Regions from separate parts of the Bacillus sp. VA13 genome, predicted to be linked through region 1. Evidence: riboswitches for the same ligand, from Rfam matches in the RefSeq annotation. Region 1 holds a riboswitch; each other region holds the start of a gene.
What was found. A riboswitch is a leader RNA that binds a small molecule or an ion and turns the genes downstream of it on or off. The one in region 1 is predicted to bind thiamine pyrophosphate.

Region 1 (5,680 bases):
AATCAACCGCGCACGCAACGAAGTGAACAATTATCAGCGTGACGGACAAATGCGTTTTGACAATAACGGCGGCGGATCTGTTTATTACGAGCCTAACAGCTTCGGCGGTCCGAAAGAGTCACCTGAGGATAAACAAGCAGCATATCCGGTACAAGGAATCGCTGACAGCGTAAGCTACGATCACAACGACCACTACACACAAGCCGGTGACCTCTATCGTTTAATGAGCGAAGATGAGCGTGCCCGCCTTGTTGAAAATATCGTAAACGCCATGAAGCCGGTAGAAAAAGAAGAAATCAAACTTCGCCAAATCGAGCATTTCTACAAAGCGGATCCTGAATACGGAAAACGCGTGGCAGAAGGCCTTGGATTGCCGATTAAAAAAGATGCTTAATAGAAATGTAAAAACCCGCTGTAATTAGCGGGTTTTTTTATATTTAGTTATGCACTGCCGTATGCTTCTTATCAATCTTCATATAAATTTCCTCCATAAGCTCCGCGCTGTTCATAATCTCTCGTTTATTTTTTTCAATCAGAAGATCAAGCGGCAAAATCTGATTCCCATATATTTTTCGCTTCCTAAATCGTTTTCTCCCCTTCTCTTTTTTGATTCCCATCAATGATCCCTCCTTTTTCATACAAAAAAGGCCCTTATCTAAAAGATAAGAGCCTTCGGTGTCCCGATCAGCAAATGCTGGTAATATTTATTAGCTATATTAAAACGTATTCCATTTCGCCTGTCAATCTATTATTTATACAGCTTGCTGCCTTGATTCACAAATTCTTCAGCTTTTTCTTTCATTCCCTCTTGAATGGCATCCCATTCACTAAGCTTTTTATCCTTCGCATAATCCCGAATATCCTGAGAAATTCTCATGCTGCAAAACTTCGGCCCGCACATTGAACAAAAGTGAGCGGTTTTTGCTCCTTCTGCCGGCAGTGTTTCATCATGATATTCAAGCGCTCTTTCTGGATCAAGAGATAAATTAAACTGGTCTCGCCAACGGAATTCAAAGCGGGCTTTCGATAACGCATCATCCCGTATTTGCGCTCCGGGATGCCCTTTTGCAAGATCTGCTGCGTGCGCAGCAATTTTATATGTAATGACCCCTTCACGAACATCATCACGGTTTGGCAGCCCCAAATGCTCCTTCGGCGTTACATAACAAAGCATTGCTGTCCCATACCAGCCGATCATCGCCGCTCCGATCGCTGAAGTAATATGGTCATAGCCCGGCGCAATATCTGTCGTCAGCGGCCCCAATGTGTAAAAAGGCGCTTCTTTGCAAATGTCCATTTGTTTATCGACGTTCTCTTTGATTTTATGCATCGGCACATGCCCCGGTCCCTCAATCATCACCTGAACATCATGCTTCCAGGCAATTTGCGTCAGTTCTCCGAGGGTCTCTAATTCAGCAAATTGCGCTTCGTCATTGGCATCAGCGATTGATCCGGGGCGAAGCCCGTCCCCAAGAGAAAAAGCAATATCATACGTTTTCATGATTTCACAGATTTCTTCAAAATGAGTATACAAAAAGCTTTCCTGATGATGGGCCAGACACCACTGTGCCATAATCGCTCCCCCGCGTGACACGATTCCTGTTGTCCGTTTGGCGGTTAGCGGGACATACCGCAACAAAACACCCGCGTGAATCGTAAAATAATCCACTCCCTGCTCTGCCTGCTCGATCAGCGTATCACGGTAAATCTCCCACGTTAAATGCTCCGCTACGCCGTTTACTTTTTCAAGCGCCTGATAAATCGGAACAGTTCCCACAGGCACAGGGCAATTGCGAATAATCCATTCACGCGTCGTATGAATATCTTTACCGGTAGATAGATCCATCATCGTATCCGCTCCCCAGCGGATGGCCCACGTCATTTTTTCCACTTCTTCTTCAATTGATGACGTAACCGCTGAATTCCCGATATTCGCATTAATCTTCACATGGAAATTCCGGCCAATAATCATCGGTTCACTTTCAGGGTGATTAATATTTGAAGGAATGATCGCCCGGCCGCTTGCTACCTCATCTCTGACAAATTCGGGAGATACATGCTCGCGAATGGCGATAAACTCCATCTCAGGTGTAATGATCCCCTTTTTAGCATAATGCATTTGGGTGACATTTTGACCCGCTTTCGCCCGCAGCGGTTTCCGCTTTAGTTCTGGGTAGCTTATGTTTGGGATTGCCTTTTTATAACCGTTATCTTCTGGTTTTATAGTCCGTCCTTCATATTCTTCCACATCGTTACGCTCTGTGATCCATTTTTGGCGGAGCGGCTTTAATCCTTCTTGAATATTAATGGTCACATCAGGGTCCGTATACGGTCCGCTTGTATCATAGACACGCACAGGCGCGTTTTCCTCTTCGCCGAACGATCCTGTCGTCGGACTTAAGGCGATTTCCCTCATCGGCACTTGGATGTCCGAGGAAGAACCCTCCACGTATATTTTCTTACTCCCCGAAAAACTCGACATAATGGAAATGTTGGCTTGCTGCACTGAATCGTTTTGCATCATTGATCCTTCCCCTCTCTCGTTTGAAAGGACAAAATCAAGCCCATAACCAGCACAAAAAACCGGATTCAAGTGAATGAACCCGGTTACAGTCAGAAAGAAACATATTATTGCCCAGCACGACAATAATAAAAACAATTCCTCTACTTCCCCACGCTGGTACGAACCAGATCAGGTCCAAAGGGTTAAGAAGCTTACCTTCTCTCTCAGCCCGAAAACGGGCACCCCCAGTAACTATTGATTTCGGACTCATCTTAACATAAAACCAATCGAAAAAAAAGAGGAATATAGAAAATATTCAGCTAATTCAACCCAAATATTTGGCCCGCAGCGGGATTTCAGAAATCTCATGTTCACCCCTCATCACCCGATATGCCTTTGCACCCGGTCTTGAACTCACAGTCTGAAACAGCTGATCATTTATGAAATGGAGAGCCGCTCCATCGTCCGCCGCATAGCCATCGCACAAGAATTCGTTAGATATCAACTGATGGTATATCGGCCTCCGGTTCTTTTCACCGTCATAATGAGGACAAAAGCTCCCTTGCAAAAAACCTAAACTTTTCATACTTGTCAGCGGTCCTGCCGAATCTGTCACTCCTTCTTCAAACCAGCAGATCGCACCGGCACTTAATCCAGCTAAAATCACCCCGTTCTTCCATGCCTCTCTGAGAATAAGATCCAGCCCCCATTCCTTCCACAGCACAAGCATATTCCGCGTATTTCCCCCGCCAACATAAATCACGTCCTTTTCCATAACAAAAGAAATGAAGTCTGTTGTCGGCGGCTTAAATAAGGATAAATGAGACGGCACACAATCCAGTGTTTGAAAAGCATGATAAAACCGCTGAATATAGTTTTGGGAATCACCGCTCGCCGTCGGCAAAAAACAAATGCGAGGCGACTTCCGTCCCGATTGATTGATGATATATTGATCGAGGGACAAATTTTCCGGTTCCATCGAAAAACCCCCGCCGCCCATCGCAATAATCTGTTTCATCATCCCACTCCCCGAAAAAATTTGTTAATCATTATAGCATTTTGTATAAATCCATGAAACAAGGCTAAATACTTCTCAATAGGAAGATCTAAAAGATAAAACCCACTAACAGGCGGTGAAGGCATTGAACGATTTTTCAACCCCAATCATACCTATAATGATTCTTGATTGCTTAACGACAATACAAATCATCATTAAAAAGTACACTGTCGCAATAACGGAAACTGCAAACCCCGACCTCCGAACAGCGTTGCATGATCAATTAGATGCAGCTGTTCATCTGCATGGGGAACTATCTGAACTTCTGATGGAAAAAGGCTGGCTCCTGAGTAAGCCATTTCAAATCGATTTGCTTTTATCTTGCAGAGAACTGTAACAAAGTCACAAAAAAAGACGGAATCTCATCTTTCAGATCCCGTCTCTCCCTTTTATTGCTCCACTCTTCTTAAAGCCTCGTTTACCGTTTCTTTTATAAACGCGTCTTCACCGCTTAATCGGTCTAAACTGAGATCACCGTTTCTAAGCCTTTCGGAAATATTGTTTATATCCTCCTCTACCGTGATTTGCAGCTCACCAGCCAAAAACATTCTGTGTAATTCATCAGCAACCATACTTTCTTTATCCATTTCAATCCGCTCCTTTGCTTTCAATAGTATTCTTAGTCTGTCCCTAGGCCGGACGAATAATAGGTAAAAAGTATGAATCAAATGAATCTTTTTTCTTCCTTCTTACGTATATCTGTTGAGAAAAAGAAAAAGGGGAAGATCTAACATGTCATTTTTTAAGAAGCTCGCAGCAAGTGCCGGTATCGGTGCTGCAAAAGTAGATACAATTTTAGAGAAAGACGCATATTATCCAGGAGAAGAAGTACGGGGAACTGTCCATGTCAAAGGCGGGAAAATCGCTCAGGACATCCGCTATATTGATTTACAGCTTAACACACGGTACGTCATTGTAAAAGACGATGAAGAACACCGGAAATACGCTACAATTCATTCTTTTCAGGTCACTGGTTCATTCACCATTCAGCCTGGAGAAGAGCAGCAATTTCCGTTCTCATTCACCCTCCCTCTTGATACACCGATTACTGTAGGGAAAGTAGAGGTCGCCGTAGTGACAGACCTTGATATACAAGGCGGTATCGATAAATCCGACCAAGACCGCATTTTCGTTGAAGCGCACCCTTGGATTGAAAGTGTGCTGGAAGCAATCGAAAACCTAGGTTTCCGTCTTAACGAAGCAGACTGCGAACAAGCGCCCTACTTCCAACGCCGCCTTCCGTTCGTTCAAGAATTTGAGTTCATTCCGACATCAGGCTACTATCGTCAGATGCTTGAGGAATTAGAGCTTATTTTCCTTTTAGACGAAAATGGTTTAGAAATCATTTTCGAAGTCGACCGCAGGGCAAGAGGCCTGCGAGGATGGCTGGAAGAGATGTATAATGACGGAGAACAGCTTGTACGCGTCCGTTTCAGCCAATCAGAGCTTGAAGATGCAGAAGAGCTTAAAGAGGTACTAGAAGAGATCATAGACCAATACGCTGAGTGAATGATAAAAGGAGCCTCAATTAAGATAGGCTCCTTTTCTTTGATAAAAAATAAAAACCCGTTTCTGTATAAGAAACAGGTTTTTTTCAAGTATACCGGTGGTCGGGGTCGAACCGACACTCCAGAAGGAACACGATTTTGAGTCGTGCGCGTCTGCCAATTCCGCCACACCGGCAAGTTTTACGTCGTATCTAACCGACGAATATAAATATATCATGGATCTTACAAAGTGTCAACGTATTTCAAAAAAGTTTTTTTGGAAATATAAAATAAAAAAGGATTAAGAGACTTAACTAAACATAATAACTCAAGCAGCTTTATGATCATGTATCGGAACGTAACTTAGCTGCATAAATCAAAACAATAAAAAAATGATCTACACAAGTAGATCATTAATATGATTAGTTATAATGATAAAACACAAACACCAATTCAACTTACCATGTAAGTAAAATTGGTGCCGAGGGCCGGACTTGAACCGGCACGGTAGTCACCTACCGCAGGATTTTAAGTCCTGTGTGTCTGCCAATTCCACCACCCCGGCAAAAGAAAGGCGACACCCGGATTCGAACCGGGGATAAAGGTTTTGCAGACCTCTGCCTTACCACTTGG
Region 2 (5,680 bases), 440 kb from region 1:
CAGGCCACACACTTTTGGAATCGCGATGCCCAACTCCTTTAGGCTTTCCGCTTCGTGCTGAAATAGATCTTTCGTCCGGCCATCGAGCGCTTTTTTCCCTGATTTGTCCAGTACAATCGTTCTCTCAATCCAAGGCGTCCATTCTTCAAGCTGGTGCTCAATGACGAGGAGGCTGAAGCCTTTTTCTTGCTGAAGATCTTTCATCATGTGAACGAATTCCCGAGCTGAATATGGATCTAATAAAGAAGTTGGCTCATCTAACATAATAAGCTCAGGCTCCATCGCCAAAATACAGGCGAGAGCCACTTTTTGTTTTTGTCCTCCTGACAGTGCAGATATTGTTTTTTCTTTTAAATGGGTAATGCATAATTTTTCTAATACGGCATCAATCTTCTCCGCCATCTCTTCTTTCGGAACCTGCAGATTTTCTAGCCCAAAAGCGATTTCGTCCTCCACCGTCAGCATGCAAAACTGCTGATCCGGGTCCTGAAAGACGACCCCGGCATGCTGAGCAATTGTTTCGGAGGTTTCAGCACCAGTGACCGGCTTTTGAAATAAAAATACATGTCCGGACTGTATGCCGTCGCAAGCCTCCGGGTAAAGACCGTTTAAACAAAGGGCGAGCGAGCTTTTTCCGCACCCGCTCGGCCCTAACAATAAAGCGCATTCTCCTTTTTGAAGCTCAAACGAAATGTTTTGAAATACCGGTTTCTCGTCTTCTTCATAAGAGAAGCTGAGCTGGTCAACCGTCAGGAAGTCATCAAAGGCTTGCATGTTCTGATGCCTGCTTCCGTTTCTTTTTCAGTTCCTTTCCGAGTGCCATTCCGTTTAACACACCCGTATAAGCGAGAGAGTCACTGATCGCTTTTCCGAGCAGCCCCGCAAGCAACGCGCCGGAAATCAGACGGATGACAAGCATGATAAGAAGATAACCTGGTGAATAGGCTGCATAGCCAGAAACAAAGAGATCGTAGATAAAGCTGGCTACTGAAGATCCCATTCCTGCCAGCAGAAGTACAGGCAGAGAGTATACTTTCCAGCGTGTCGCGAGAAATACAGCCTCAGCCCCGAGACCTTGTACAATGCCGATGACGATGACCATCGGGCCAGACGGATTTCCCAGCAAGCATTCTACGAGAGCGGCAATGATTTCAGAAACTAGCGCCGCACCCGGTTTTCGAATAATGTACGCGGCGATGACAGAAACGATAAACCAAATGCCGTAAATCGGTTCATAGGCGATTGGCCCGAACATACCTGCAAGTACGTTTCCGAAATGCGTGAATAATAAATAAACAACGGCAAAAACGATACTGATAACGGACATGATGACAATTTCTTTTACTTTCCAGCTTTTCATTTTATCCCTGCTTTCTGTTTTTTCTTGATGGACTGTTAGCCGAGAGATTCACAGTCATGGTTACGTGGTTTGTTTGCTGTTCAGCCATGCGGAAAACGGCCTCCAGTGTTCTGAACACGTCATGCGCATCCCCGTCAAGCTCGCTCGCATAATGGACACCTTGTACGAAGGTGCCTTCTGCTTTCGCAATATCGACAGCTTCCATGATCAAGCCCATATAATCCGGCTCATTCATCGGATAAAGCGCAAATTGGCACGGCGCTTCCGCGTTTAGGCTTCGGACAGCATCTTCATTGACACGCTTATCGTTCGCGGAAAGATATGTATCTCCCTGTGTATCGCCCGGGCATCCGATGGAAAACGTGCCGTTCATGACGATGTGTTTTTCGCTGTTCGCCGCATAAAGATAAATGGCTTTGGCAGCGTCGAATACATGATCAATCGACCCGCGCAGAACTGTGCTGATATGGTCGGTTTTCGTCCAAACTTTAGATGTGTCTGTTTTTTTTAGCGCAGACTTGATCACACCGATAAAATCATCCGTCATCGGGTATAAAGAGAACCGAAACCCGGCAATTCTGCTTGTACCACAAATATGATCCATTTCTCCGACCTCCTGTTTTTTTGGTAAAATAAAAAACTGCATATCCTAAGGGAATATGCAGTCATAGATCGATTAAGCGCACAAAAAATACACCATTCGGTCAACCTGCACTTCCCCACGCTGGTATTATCCAGATCGGGTCATAAGGGATCAAAGCGCGTGTTTACGCGCTTTATCTCAGCCAAAACAGCACCCCTAGTGCTTTCCGTATACAATTTTTTATTTTGACATCATAATAGATGATAAGACTCATTTTGTAAACAATGAAATCATTTTTTTCATATAGGGACAGGAGAGGATGATCAAATTTGGAAAAAGGGCACATGTTAATTGTGGAAGATGAAGAGAAAATTGCCAGGGTGCTCCAGCTTGAATTGGAATATGAAGGATATAGCGTCACTATTAAACACGATGGCACAGAAGGACTGAATGCGGCCGCGGAAGGCGGGTATTCATTAGTGCTTCTTGATGTCATGCTTCCGGGACTTAGCGGCCTGGAAGTGCTGCGCCGCTTGAGAAAAACGGATCAGCAGACACCGGTCATTTTATTAACGGCACGCGACAGTATCCCTGATAAGGTAACAGGGCTGGACATCGGTGCGAATGATTATGTCACCAAGCCGTTTGAAATCGAGGAATTGCTTGCGAGAATCAGGGCGGCGCTGCGCCAAAATGGAACAAAAACAGAAGATATCTGCACCTTTCTTACATATGACGACTTGCGGGTGAACGAAAAAACCCGTGAAGTGAGACGCGGAGACAAAGAGGTGGAATTAACGCCCCGGGAATTTGATTTGCTCGTGTATATGCTGAAGCATCCGCAGCAAGTGCTGACACGGGAGCAGATTCTAAACTCGGTATGGGGATTTGATTATATCGGTGATACAAATGTCGTGGACGTCTACATCAGATACATTAGAAAAAAACTGGACTATCCTTACGAAAAACAGCTGATACATACCGTTCGCGGGGTCGGCTATACCATTAAGGGGTAAACGATGAAGCTGAAGACCAAGATTCATCTGTACACATCAATATCGCTGTTGATTTTATTAATTTTGGTCCATACCGCAGTCTATCTCATTTTTTCGTCCGCGCTGACCTCAAAGGATGCGGCCCGGCTTGCAGATGAGACGGATAACATTGCTGAAGCGCTGCATGCTGCTGAAACAGAAGGAGTGGCTTTGCAGGACATGCTGCAGGCCTATCTTCCAGCAAACGGCATGGTTCGTGTAGTGAATGGTGACCAAAAAGCCGTCATGACCATGACAAAAGAAAAAGGGTATAAAGATTTTCCACTCTCTTTTCACAGCGGGGAAACGGCAGATGTAAGGAAACATGACGGCAAACTGTTTGCTGAAGCTGCTGTTCCGGTTATTTGGACCGATGGGCAAGTGGTATCTCTTCAGCTGGTTGAAAGGCTGGAGAACACAGAAGAAAGTCTGTTTCTGCTGAAAATCATTTTAATCGCTGCAAGTGCTGCTGTTTGTATCGCTTCTTTTTTTGCCGGCAGCTTGCTGGCCCGCCATATCATCAATCCGATCAGACGATTAATGATGACGATGAAAGACATACAGCGGGAGAAAGCATTCAAAACGATTTCCTTGGAAGGACAGTCGCACGACGAGTTATATCAGATGGGGCTGACATTTAATGAGATGGCGATGATGCTGAAAGAGCATTACGATAAACAGCAGCAGTTCGTTCAAGATGCTTCACATGAATTGAAAACTCCGCTCACGATTATAGAAAGCTACAGCAGCCTGATGAAGCGGTGGGGGGCAAAAAAGCCGGAAGTGCTTGAGGAATCGATAGAAGCCATTCACTCAGAAGCGGTGCATATGAAAAAATTGACCAAACAGCTTCTGGCGCTGGCCAAAAGCCATAAAGAATTTGAGCTTGACCTGAAAACAATCGATCTGGTTAAAGTATCGCGCGCCGTCATGCAAACGCTCCAGCCCGCCTATCAGCGTGACATTTTGCTTGAAACAGATAAGGAGAGCCTGCTTGTAACAGCTGATGAAGAACGGATCAAGCAGCTGCTGACCATTTTGCTTGATAATGCCATAAAGTATAGTGAAAAAGCCATTGTGATATCAGCCGGAACGAGGAATGGACGGCCGTTTCTGTCTGTGAGAGATGAAGGCATCGGAATACCTGAGGAGCATATCCCGCACCTGTTCGAACGGTTCTACCGGGCGGATGAGGCACGAAACAGAAAAACAGGCGGGACGGGTTTAGGCCTTTCCATTGCCAAGCAAATCGCCGATGAACACGGCATTGAGCTGTCTGTCAAAAGCAAGCCGGGACAAGGAACAGCTGTCACCATACATTTCAGAGAACAGAATGGGGGAGGCCGATGAACAAAACAATCAAAGTAGCATCTGCTGCGGCAGCAGCGGTTTTAGCCGTCATCATCTGTGCGTTTCTCATCATTCGGCAAACCCATGAGGATGTACTGTCAAAGGAGGCTGTCGTAAAAAAAGTCGAAGCCTCTTATGAAGGTGAGGTCACGAAAGTAACACAATCAAAGGATAAAAAAACATATGATATGACCCTTGAAAATCCAAAGGGAACTTATTTTATAAAAGCTGACGCAAAATCGGCTGACATTCTTTCGATGAACAGAGTAAAAGCGTTGAATCCATCTGCCATGACAGAAAACGAAGCCGAGCATCTCGCGCTTGAGCGGGTGCCGGGAACCGTCAAAAAACAAACCCAACAGAATCGTGTTGCCACATATACCATTCAAAAAGAAGATGGAGAAACATACGAAGTGAAGGTAGACATGCAGGCAAAAGCAGTCGTGTCTGCCGATCGAATCATCGGTGAAGATCAACCAAAAACACCGATTACGAAAAAAGAAGCCAAAACAATTGCTGAGCGAGAAACGGGCGGGACAGCGGATGACGCAGATCTCGAAAAAAGTGAGGGCACTCTCATCTTTGAAGTGGATGTTGATCTTCCGGATGATAAAGAAGCGACTGTGAAAATAAATGCCTACACGGGAAAGGTTGCAAACATTGTGTATGAAGACTGACGGTTTCTCATCAAATTCTCATCTTTCTCTCGTTTTCCTTTCATGTTGAGTGTGTAAACTGTACTCATACAAAACAAAGGAGGAATCACATATGCTTAAGAAAAGATGGATGGTTGGTCTTTTAGCAGGGTGTTTAGCGGCTGGCGGATTCAGCTACAACGCGTTTGCAAAAGAAAACAATGAAAACACACAGCCTGCTTCTTCAAAGACTGGACTCACTGAACAGGAAGCGAAATCAATAGCCAAAACGGTTGTTGACGGAACAGTGGACGACATCGACAGAGACATTTACAACGGCAAAGAAGTCTATGAAGTGGAGATCGAAAAAGACGGTGAAGACTACGACGTTTATGTAGATATCAATACAAAACAAGCGCTCAATGACCCGTTAAAGGAGAAAGCAGAACAAGTCGTCATCACAAAAGAAGAAGCTGAAAAAATTGCCTTAAAGCAAACAAATGGTACCGTAACAGAAAGCAAGCTTGACGAAGACGACGGCGCTTACACATACGAAATTGAGATCCAAACGAAACAAGGAACCGAGGAAGAATTTGACATATCCGCAAAGGATGGACGTATCATCAAGCAAGAGATAGACGACTAATCAAAACCCCGCAGCAGCGGGGTTTTTTCATGATAAGAAACCTTCTTTTGGACAATCTAAGTAGAAAAGGAG
Region 3 (5,680 bases), on a different contig from region 1:
TCCAGCATTGCGATCGGAGGGATGATTTTTCTAAATGGTTCGAGATATGGTTCACAAATCGAAGCTAAAAAACGCCCGACTGCCGTTTCCCTTGTACTCGGCACCCATGACATAAAAATATATATGATCAGGGCAAATGAGTAGATTGTGATTAATAAGCTTAAAACCGAAAAAACTTGATAAAGGATCATCTCGCTTTACCACCTCTGATGTTCGTCTTCAGATATGAGCTCAGAAATTGTGCCTGATACATCTACGTTGTCAGGCGTGCAGAGGAAAATATCCGAGCCGATTCTTTGAATATCGCCGCCAATGGCATAAACGGTTCCGCTTAAAAAGTCAACAATCCGCTTAGCCTGGTCATGCTGTATCCGCTGAAGATTGACGACAACTGCCCGCCGGTTCTTCAAATGGTCGGCTATTTCCTGCGCCTCCGCATAAACGCGCGGCTCACTCAACACCACTTTAGAGGATTTCTGAACACTTTGCAAGCTCACTACATTCTGTTTGCCCGCAGGTTTGTTTGCGGTATAAGCCGGTTTTTCTTTTTGCTCATGCTCTTCATGAGATTCTTGCTCTGTCTCAATATATTCATATTCGTATTCTTCATCTTCCATTGAGAAAAAGTTTTTCAGTTTATTTTTCATGCTCATTGCTGTACACCCCCTGTTTCATTTCCGACTAACGATGAGCCGATTCTAATATAAGTAGCCCCTTCTTCAATTGCAATTTCAAAATCATTTGACATGCCCATCGACAGTTCAGTACACGGAGCGTTCGGCTGTTTCAGCTCCTGAACCTGATCACGGAGTTCTCTCAGCGCTCTGAAACAGCTTCTGATCTCATCTTGATCATCAGTCAGCGGAGCCATAGTCATCAGTCCGGCCACAACGATGTGTTCGAAACCGGAAAGCTCCTGTATGAATGGAATGACTTCTTCTTTTTTCATGCCGTGTTTAGAAAGCTCAAGAGAGGTATTGACCTGCACAAAGCATTGCACAGTACCTTCAGCCCGTTTTTCAATTTCTTTCGCTAATGAGAGCCGGTCTAAGGAATGGATATAGGAAACCGAATTGACGACAGCTTTTGCTTTTCTTGATTGCAGACTGCCGATAAAATGCCATTCCGGATCCCCTTTTATCATTTCCTGTTTGCGGAGCAGTTCCGCATCCCGATTCTCTCCGAGGCAGGTGATGCCCGCATCCACTGCCTCCTGTGCTCTTTCAGGCGATACATATTTTGTGACTGCAATAACCGTAACTTCATCGGAGCTGCGGCCCGATCTGTTACATGCTTCGTTTATTCGTTCGTTTATATGTCGTAAATTATCAACAACACGCAAGATCTTTTATGCCTCCTTCATTCCGATAAAGGACATCATCCGTCCAGTTTTCCCCTGATCGCGGCGGTGAGAATAGAAAAGAGACGGCTCACTTTCCGTGCATAAACCACTGACAGAAATCTGTTCATTTGCCAAACCGCTGTCGATCAATATAAGGCGGTTCAGCTCTTTCAGGTCAAGCTGATATTGTGCCTGTGCCGTCTGATTTACGGCACGTTCTGCTGAAACTGGCAATGCCCGGACAGCATCCATGACACGGTCGTCTACTGTATAGCATGCTCCGCTGATAGACGGTCCTATAACAGCATAAATATCTGAGAGATTTGAACCTTCCTGCTCGGTCCATTGCTTCACCATTTCTCTGCCAATCTGTTTGACAGTGCCTTTCCACCCGGCATGGGCGACCCCGACAAGCGATTTAACCGGATCATAAAAGAAAAGAGGCACACAATCAGCAAAGCATAATGCCAAAAACACATTCTTTTCATTTGTATAGAGCCCGTCCGTTGCTTTTAGAGCTGTGTGATACTCACGGGCGCCTTTTCCCCTATCCCTCTGCGTCACTTTCTGAACGCGATTATCATGTGTCTGATCAGCAAATACCCAAGACTGCAAATCAATATTAAACATATCGGCAATATATTCACGATTTTTAACTACATCTGCATCTTTGTCATGAACGTGCAATCCTGTATTTAACGATTCAAAAGGCTTTTGGCTGACACCGCCGTTTTTCGTAGTAAATCCGGCAATGACTTCTCTGTTGTTTTGATTCGTTTGTGTCCAGTCTTGTATCATGAGTGTCGAGGGTGTGGTAAGACTGAATGGGTGATATGTATTCATGATGATCCAACCTTTCGACAAACATTTAAAAAAGCGGAATTTCCCACTTATTTTACCACATCTTTCTGCATTCGTTGAGCGCCGATTTGCATATTTCTAAATGAAATGTGCCGGAAGAATCCAGACTTCCGGCATTTGCCAATCCGCGGCAGACGAGCAGGTTATGCATGCGGTTCATTTAATCGGACCAAGATTACATCTTCCCCGATTTTTACTATATTTCGCCATGGAATGACCAATTCCTCTTCTTTTCCAAAAAATCCGAGAACTTTCCCATTTCCTCCTAGTATGATCGCCTGAATTTTGCCAGTGGTCACATTGATATCTATATCACCAATGCTCCCCAGCTTTTTTCCGTTTGAGACATTGACGACATCCTTCACCTGAAATTCTGAAATGCTGATCATTCCATCACGTCCTTTTTCCGTCCTTTTTTCAAGTATATGAACGGGCGGGCTGAACCTTGTCAGCAAGAAAAAATTTTCATGGTCACTGTTCTTTTTTACAGCTGCACCAGCCGATGATAAAATTGAGCATAATTTTCGTATAATCTACCAGCTGCTCAATCGATACCTCCTCGTTCACGGAGTGTGCATTGTGAAGATCTCCAGGTCCGTAAATCACGCTTGAAATGCCGGCATTATACAGCCATCCTCCGTCTGTAACAGATTGAGAAACGTCAATAACCGGACGCTCCCGTTTTACTTTCTGATGAGACGCTGTAAGCGCTGAGACGCCTGGGTGGCCAGGGTCAACTTCCAGTGCCGGAAAAATTTCTCCTCTGTCTTCAATCATAGATGAGCCTCCCCACTTGAAGACAGGGCGGTTTTCCCTAAGCCAAATATCACTGTCACTCAGCCGGTTAATGTAATCTTCTATTTCCGCTGCCACTTGTTCATGGGTTTCATTCGGATAAAAATGGACTGTGATCCACAGCCGGCACTCGTCAGCTATAAAAGCCGCATGTCTGCCGCCTTCTATGACAGCCGGGTTAATCGTATTTGTGCCTGGTTTAAAACCGGGATAACGTTTCATGATAGACCAGTGACGCTCCAGTTCACCGAGCCCCGCAATTATTTTTGCCATTTTTTCAATTGCGCTTGCTCCGAATGTTCCTCCGCCTGCATGAATCATATTCCGCCTCGTCCCATCATGAAACGTTTGACTGCTTTTGATTTCAATCCAGCCTGTAATGACACCGCCTTGACCTTGAATATGCATATCGCTCGTATCCGCGACAACTGCAAAATCAGCATGATAGCCCCTCTTGCAGCATTCAAGCGTGCCGGCTTCTCCGACTTCCTCCCCGATAACCGATTGCAGAATCAAATCACCGGGAAGTTCAATGTCGGCTTCACGAATCAATTTCACCGCAAACAGCACACACGCCATTCCGCCTTTCATATCAGAAGCACCTCTCCCGATTAAGAGACCGTTTTTTTCAATTGGATGAAACGGATCATGCTCCCACTCCTCATCCTCTTTTGCCTCTGCCACATCTACATGGCCATTGATGATCAAGCTATGATAATCTGCTGAATCTGTTCCCTTTAGTAGACCTACAACATTGGGATCTCCTGGGTACACGTCCCATTTATCGATCGAGAATCCCATTTCATTTAAAAACCCAGCAATCCAGGACTGAATGCCGTCGGTATTTCTTGCAGGCGGAGCAGGTGTTTTATAGGACATCAGCGTTTTTGCTAGCTGAATAAGCTCCTCCTTTTGATCTTCCACCTTTGTTAACAGAGAGTCTATTTGTTGATTCAATGTGATCCGCTCCTATTCTTTAAAATCAAAAAAGCCGTTTCAAATGTAATGAAACGGCTTAATAAAAACAAACAGAGTCCTATGTACTCCGTTTTTTCACCGCTTCCCTCCGCTGGCATGATCCAGATCAGGTCAAAAGGGTTAAGACAAAGTCTCTCTCAGCTTCGCAAAGCACCCCTAGGATGAATCGATATGTGTTTGTCAGGCATTCGTTATCGGCTCGGCTCTTGTTAAAAACGGCCGATCCTGATTCCATAATACATGGATTGGCGTATCAAAAAAAGCGGAAAGTATTTGATCAGTAAGCATTTCCTTTATTTCTCCCGATTTAAAGACCTCTCCCTGTTTTAACAAAAGGGCTTTGTCAAAGATCGGCAAAATTTCTTCCGCATGATGAGTCACGTAAAGGATCGATGGCGCATTTTCTTTATTTGCAATGTATGTAATCGTGTCTAACAGCTTTTCCCGGGCAATAAAATCCAGTCCTGTGACCGGTTCGTCCAGTATCAGCAGCTCCGGATCAGCCATTAGCGCTCTTGCAATCAAGGCTCTTTGTTTTTCTCCTTGAGAAAGGGTTTCATAGCGGCGGTCGGCATATTCAATTGCTCCCAAGTCCTCTAACAAACCAATCGCTTTTTCCCTGATTTCTGCACTTGGTGTTTCATATAATCCAATCGAAGCGTAAGCTCCGCTCAAAGCAATTTCAAATGCCGAATCTGCCGGATAAAATTTTTGCTGAAGAGCCGCTGAGACGAGGCCAATTTTCCGTCTAAGTTTCTCCCCAAGCTCCGTTTTACCAAATTCATGGCCAAGCACCTGCATCTCGCCCGATGTTGGAAAATAATAAGAGCAAAGCATATTTAACAGCGCTGTCTTTCCAGCGCCATTCAGTCCGTAAAGCACCCAATTTTCCTTTTCTTCCACCTTCCAATGAATATCTCTCAGTATCCATTTTCCATTCCGTTTTAGTGAGACATTGTCAAGCTGCAAAATCATCGTGGTCCTCCTCTTTACTGCCTTTATAATTATTTAAATTTTCATAAAACTTTGCACGAACTAGGATACCTTATTTTTTCCAAAACGTAAACCGCCCGCAATCAATAGAAAAGCCTTTAAAACAAAATCGTTTTAAAGGCTTTTCTTTCATTATTGATGAATATTCTTATTCATTTGTTTGATAGCCGCTTTTTCAAGTCTGGACACCTGCGCTTGGGAAATCCCGATTTCCTCGGCTACTTCCATTTGAGTTTTCCCTTGGAAGAATCGCTTTCTCAAAATCATTTTTTCCCTATCATTCAGCCTTCTCATGCCCTCTTTTAAAGCCAGCTCTTCAATCCATTGTGAATCTTTATTGCGTTCATCACTGATTTGATCCATCACATAAATCGGGTCTCCGCCGTCGTTATAGATCGGTTCAAATAGAGAAACCGGATCCTGGATGGCATCAAGCGCAAATACGATTTCCTCATGCGGTACTTCAAGAACTTTTGCGATGTCTTCTGCAGTCGGCTCCTTGCTTGTCTCACTGATTAACCGCTCTCTTACCTGAAGTGCCTTATAAGCGATATCCCGGAGTGATCTTGAGACACGGATCGGGTTATTATCGCGTAAATACCTGCGGATCTCTCCGATAATCATAGGTACAGCGTATGTTGAAAACTTAACATTGTGGCTTAGGTCAAAATTATCAATGGATTTCATTAGTCCGATGCAGCCGACCTGAAA

Region 2: linked by a shared signal. The riboswitch ahead of thiU (HMP/thiamine ABC transporter substrate-binding protein ThiU) and the one ahead of thiC (phosphomethylpyrimidine synthase ThiC) in region 1 are both predicted to bind thiamine pyrophosphate.
Region 3: linked by a shared signal. The riboswitch ahead of AC0C66_RS00390 (acetylornithine deacetylase) and the one ahead of thiC (phosphomethylpyrimidine synthase ThiC) in region 1 are both predicted to bind thiamine pyrophosphate.

Annotation. Positions count from the first base shown of each region.
Region 1 is NZ_JBVQPP010000003.1:626,336-632,015, forward strand. It holds gene katA (catalase KatA) at 1-394, shown strand, start outside; partial or broken gene AC0C66_RS15150 (FbpB family small basic protein) at 419-617, opposite strand; gene thiC (phosphomethylpyrimidine synthase ThiC) at 749-2,521, opposite strand; TPP riboswitch at 2,653-2,760, opposite strand; gene AC0C66_RS15160 (Type 1 glutamine amidotransferase-like domain-containing protein) at 2,829-3,521, opposite strand; gene AC0C66_RS15165 (spore coat protein) at 3,679-3,897, shown strand; gene AC0C66_RS15170 (hypothetical protein) at 3,950-4,153, opposite strand; gene spo0M (sporulation control protein Spo0M) at 4,293-5,069, shown strand; tRNA gene AC0C66_RS15180 (tRNA-Leu) at 5,162-5,243, opposite strand; tRNA gene AC0C66_RS15185 (tRNA-Leu) at 5,524-5,612, opposite strand; tRNA gene AC0C66_RS15190 (tRNA-Cys) at 5,620-5,680, opposite strand, start outside.
Region 2 is NZ_JBVQPP010000003.1:189,034-194,713, reverse strand. It holds gene AC0C66_RS12870 (ABC transporter ATP-binding protein) at 1-774, opposite strand, end outside; gene AC0C66_RS12865 (ECF transporter S component) at 761-1,360, opposite strand; gene thiU (HMP/thiamine ABC transporter substrate-binding protein ThiU) at 1,362-1,964, opposite strand; TPP riboswitch at 2,060-2,171, opposite strand; gene ykoG (two-component system response regulator YkoG) at 2,273-2,959, shown strand; gene ykoH (two-component system sensor histidine kinase YkoH) at 2,963-4,327, shown strand; gene AC0C66_RS12845 (PepSY domain-containing protein) at 4,324-5,004, shown strand; gene AC0C66_RS12840 (PepSY domain-containing protein) at 5,096-5,608, shown strand.
Region 3 is NZ_JBVQPP010000001.1:73,011-78,690, reverse strand. It holds gene AC0C66_RS00415 (YggT family protein) at 1-191, opposite strand, end outside; gene sepF (cell division protein SepF) at 198-653, opposite strand; gene AC0C66_RS00405 (YggS family pyridoxal phosphate-dependent enzyme) at 650-1,342, opposite strand; gene pgeF (peptidoglycan editing factor PgeF) at 1,349-2,185, opposite strand; gene AC0C66_RS00395 (YlmC/YmxH family sporulation protein) at 2,347-2,592, opposite strand; gene AC0C66_RS00390 (acetylornithine deacetylase) at 2,675-3,955, opposite strand; TPP riboswitch at 4,043-4,144, opposite strand; gene AC0C66_RS00385 (ABC transporter ATP-binding protein) at 4,157-4,951, opposite strand; gene sigG (RNA polymerase sporulation sigma factor SigG) at 5,102-5,680, opposite strand, start outside.